DNA from 2 places in the Providencia sp. UF-224 genome. Region 2 is predicted to be linked to the other one. Evidence: predicted binding sites of a transcription regulator. Region 2 holds the regulator's gene; the other holds the start of a gene.
What was found. Region 2 encodes ArgR, which controls arginine synthesis, uptake and breakdown. Its sites were predicted from a motif close to ANTGAATAAAAATACANT; they were not measured.

Region 1 (2,485 bases), on a different contig from region 2:
CCCGGTTTTGCATTCCCAACATGACCGAGCTCGTCATTCAACTGTGTAACAACCGCACTTTGCCCATCACCAAGTGATAACCCCACTGCGGGTAATTGGTGTTTGATGCTCCATGCCAGTAAGGTTTTATTTGCCGTCCCAGCTAAAGCCCCCGTAATAATGTCGATTTGATCCGCCGGTGTAACCCGCAGCCCCTGCTTCTTCACAACGGGAAGTTGCAACTTCTGCATTAATTCATCCACTAAACAACCACCACCATGGACAATCACCAGCTCGCGTTGATGTGCTTGGCGATAAGTTTGAATAGCGGTAAACAGTTTTTCTAACGCTTCAGTACTATCCAGTAACACACCGCCCAATTTAATCACTAAGGGTTGCATGGCTTGTCCTTATTAAAGTAATGACTGGGTTTCATTGAAACCAAAACGAATATTCATGCACTGTACAGCTTGTGCCGCGGCACCTTTTAGTAGGTTATCTTCTGTACCGACTAAAATCAGGTGTTCCCCTTTCAATACATAACCGATATCACAAAATGGCGTGCCGACGACAGATTTCAATGCAGGAACACCTTTATCATATAAACGCACCAAGGGTTTGTTTTGATAGGCTTCTTTAAACGTTTCGCCAATTTTCTCTGCTGTGACGCCCGCTTTTACCTTACAGGTGATAGTGGCGAGGATCCCTCTTGAGAAGTTGCCCAGATGCGGCGTAAAAATCACCTCTTGCCCCAAATGCGTTGAGATTTCAGGCTGATGGCGGTGAGTGAAAATACCATACGGCTGTAAGCTCACTTCACAGAAACTGTTTGTCATTGAAGCCTTGCGCCCTGCCCCTGACACACCACTGGTTGCATTGATAACAGGCCACATGCTGTTATCCAGTAACTTAGCTTCAATTAACGGTTTTAACGCAAGTTGCGAAACGGTTGGATAACAGCCCGGTACCGCGATTAACTGGGCTTGGCGAATTTTATCCGCTTGCCATTCCGCTAAACCGTAAACTGCTTGCATTAACCATTCGGTATTTGTATGTTCAAAGCCATAGTATTGGGTGTAGAACGCAGGATCTTGAACGCGGTAAGCACCCGATAAATCGAACACCACACAACCCGCTTCAAGGAATTGTGGGGCGATGTCGTGGCTCACTTCATGTGCCGTGGCGAGGAAAACAACATCAATGCCTTTTGCTGCCTCTGCCACGTCAGTGAGTGGCAGGACAGGAAGGTCAATGATGCCTTTATACTGGGGATATAAATCAGAAAAACGTTTATTTGCATCGGCACTTTGCTTCGATACCATCAACCCTTGAAGGTTAATTTCAGGGTGACGTTGCAAATAAGCGGCTAATTCTGCTCCAGTATAGCCACTGGCCCCGATAATGAGTGTGTTCAACATATGCTTTCTACCTTGTACTCGTGACCCAAACAGTTTAATGTGTATTTTTATTCAAATAAAGTGCATGAATATTGATACTATTATGGATTAAGGCTGTCAACAGTGAATATTAAATTACCTGCATTTATTGAGATTTATCGTCAATTAATTGCCACTCCATCGATTAGTGCGACTGATTCTCATTTGGATCAGAGCAATAAAGCCCTTGTGGAACTCCTTGGTGGGTGGTTAGAGACGCTGGGGTTTTCGGTCAATATTCAACCCGTACCGGAAACACGTGATAAATATAATCTGCTAGCTTCCATTGGCGAGGGTAATGGTGGCCTGATGTTATGTGGCCATACCGACACTGTGCCTTTTGATGATGGCCGCTGGAGCAAAAACCCTTTCGAGCTGACAGAACACGATGGCAAGCTTTATGGCCTCGGTACCGCAGACATGAAAGGCTTCTTTGCTTTTATTGTCGATGCGCTGCGTGATATGGATCTTGCGAAGCTCAAGCGCCCACTGCATATCCTTGCGACTGCAGATGAAGAAACTTCGATGGCGGGAGCCCGTTATTTTGCGGCGAACACTGCATTGCGCCCTGACTTTGCCATTATCGGTGAGCCGACCTCATTACAACCAATACGCGCACATAAAGGCCATTTATCTAACGCTATCCGCATTACGGGGCAATCGGGGCATTCAAGTGACCCGGAGCGTGGTGTCAATGCCATTGAGCTGATGCATGAGTCGATTTCTCATTTAATGACGCTGCGTAACACATTGAAAGAGCGTTTTAATAACCCGGCTTTCGTGATCCCTTATCCCACCATGAACTTCGGTCATATTCATGGCGGTGATGCGGCAAACCGTATTTGTGGTTGCTGTGAATTACATATGGATATTCGCCCATTACCAGGGCTGACATTGCAAGATTTGGATGAGCTACTGAATGATGCCCTGGAACCTGTTCGGGCAAAATGGCCGGGTCGCTTAGCCATTGAGTCAATGCATCCACCGATACCAGGTTATGAATGCCCGACAGATCACAAAATGGTGGCGGTGATAGAACAGTTGCTGGGTCAAAAAGCCGATACGGTGAA
Region 2 (2,485 bases):
TCGATACCGTTTTTACCTAAAACAACCGGTTGTGCGAAGAAACGTGCATGTTGGCCTTCGCCTTCAGTGTAAACACACTCAACCACGTTGCTTTCACCTTGCAGGCCACGAATTAAAGATAAACCTAAACGTGCTGCTGCTTGGCCCATAGACAGAGTCGCTGATCCGCCACCTGCTTTTGCTTCAACAACTTCAGTACCTGCGTTTTGGATACGTTTTGTCAGCGCTGCGATTTCGTCATCAGAGAAGCTTACGCCTTCAATTTGTGATAACAGAGGCAGAATTGTCACACCAGAGTGACCACCGATAACTGGCACTTCGACATCGTTGACGTTTTTGCCTTTTAATTCAGCAACAAAAGTATTAGAACGAATGATATCTAATGTGGTCACACCGAATAAACGGTTTTTGTCGTATACACCGGCTTTTTTCAGAACTTCAGCAGCGATTGCAACGGTGGTGTTCACTGGGTTAGTGATGATACCGATTAATGCTTTCGGGCAAGTTTCTGCAATTTGTTGAACCAGGTTACGAACGATGCCTGCGTTGATGTTAAACAGGTCTGAACGGTCCATGCCTGGTTTACGCGCAACACCCGCAGAGATAAGAACAATATCTGCACCTTTAAGAGCAGGTTTCGCATCTTCACCCGCAAAACCCGTCACTTTAACATCCGTTGGGATGTGACTTAAGTCAGCAGCAACACCTGGAGTAACCGGTGCGATGTCGTAGAGGGAGAGTTCTGAACCGGCTGGAAGCTGGTTTTTGAGAAGAAGGGCGAGAGCCTGACCGATACCACCTGCTGCACCTAGGACTGCAACTTTCATTCTGAAACTCCTTAATTTGTACTTTAAAAAGATATCACTTTATTTGTTTATACACTCAACACATTACGTATAAAAAACAATTTCTTAACAGATAGAGAGAGAGTTTAACGCTAGAGAATTTGTCGACTAATTGCCATCATTCTAAACAAATTCCTTATCTGTTAATGAGATAACGGGCACTTTTTTAACAAATAGTTTTTCTCACTATTGCTTTTCGCACAATAAGTGGTTTTTCCTGTTCATTATTCAAGCAAAAACCATTTTGTTAACAATAAAGTTACAACTTTTATAAGCTAAATTCATTGATCTATTATGCTAATGTTTAATACTAACTATTTAAGATAAATTAACCATTCACGCTGAAAACGGAATAACATAAAACCTTAAAGGTTCCGTTATCATTGATTATTAAATCATCATAACGCAATTTTGTTGCATAAAAATGCACTTTTACGGATAATACAACTTAGTTTAATGCCGATGAATGGGTTAATTATGCGCACTCCGTCTAAACAAGAAGACTTAGTTAAGGCTTTTAAAGCCCTACTCAAAGAAGAAAAATTTAGCTCTCAGGCTGAAATTGTCACGGCTTTGCAGGAAGAAGGCTACGAAAACATTAATCAATCTAAAATTTCCAGAATGCTCACCAAGTTTGGTGCCGTTCGCACTCGTAATGCGAAAATGGAAATGGTGTATTGCCTGCCAGCTGAGCCCGGTGTGCCGACAGCCACCAGCCCATTGAAAAACCTCGTTTTGGATATCGATTACAACCCATCGGTTGTGGTGATTCGAACCAGCCCAGGTGCAGCCCAATTAATTGCTCGCTTACTGGATTCATTAGGTAAAGCAGAAGGCATTTTAGGCAGTATTGCTGGGGATGATACAATATTCTCTACACCTGCGAATAACTTCACGACAAAAGAGCTATACGAAGCAATTTTAGCGTTGTTCGAACAAGAGCTCTAAGTTACATCAATCGCTTGATGTAACACTAAGGGGGAAAAGCATCGACTTTCCCTCTTTTTATTTAAGCCAAAGATTAGGGGCTCTACCGTGCTATTCGACATTTTTCGCAATATTGTGCATTACGGCTTTCATTTTTTGATGCCCATTTTGTTTGCATATCTGTTTTGGCGAAAAAACTGGAAGTTAGCTGCGTTGATTATGATTGCGACGATGGCGATCGATTTAGACCACTTACTAGCAACCCCTATTTTCGACCCTGAGCGTTGTGGTATTGGCTTCCACCCTCTTCATTCCCTCTGGGCTGCGATTGCCTATGTTGTATTGCTGTTTATGCCATCGTGGAAACTCAAAGCAGTGGCGGTCGGGTGCTTGTTCCATCTTTTTACCGATTCCCTCGATTGCTATATGGGCAGCTTAAAAAAAGAAATGAATAGCCCAGTGACATTAAGCTGGGTGATAGACCAATGCCCATTCAACACATCAGACATAAAAAAACCCCAGCTATCTTAATGAACACTGGGGTCTATCTAACCTATTATCTGTAGGCTAACTTACTCATCCACTTCAGTTTCTGCTTTGGCTTTTAAGCCTGCCAGCAATTTCCCATGGATGCCTTCAAAACCACCGTTGCTCATCACGAGGATATGGTCACCGGGCTGCGCAGTCTCAATCACCATATTGGTTAGGGCCTC

Region 1: argC (N-acetyl-gamma-glutamyl-phosphate reductase) is a predicted target of ArgR. The motif match lies at 1,436-1,453, and genes of this name have one in related genera.

What each region holds. Positions count from the first base shown of each region.
Region 1 covers NZ_JBSICC010000022.1:48,956-51,440, reverse strand. The annotation lists gene argB (acetylglutamate kinase) at 1-380, opposite strand, end outside; gene argC (N-acetyl-gamma-glutamyl-phosphate reductase) at 393-1,397, opposite strand; gene argE (acetylornithine deacetylase) at 1,500-2,485, shown strand, end outside.
Region 2 covers NZ_JBSICC010000017.1:39,286-41,770, reverse strand. The annotation lists gene mdh (malate dehydrogenase) at 1-827, opposite strand, end outside; gene argR (transcriptional regulator ArgR) at 1,323-1,793, shown strand; gene AC4IFO_RS15555 (DUF6122 family protein) at 1,881-2,303, shown strand; gene mpl (UDP-N-acetylmuramate:L-alanyl-gamma-D-glutamyl-meso-diaminopimelate ligase) at 2,345-2,485, opposite strand, start outside.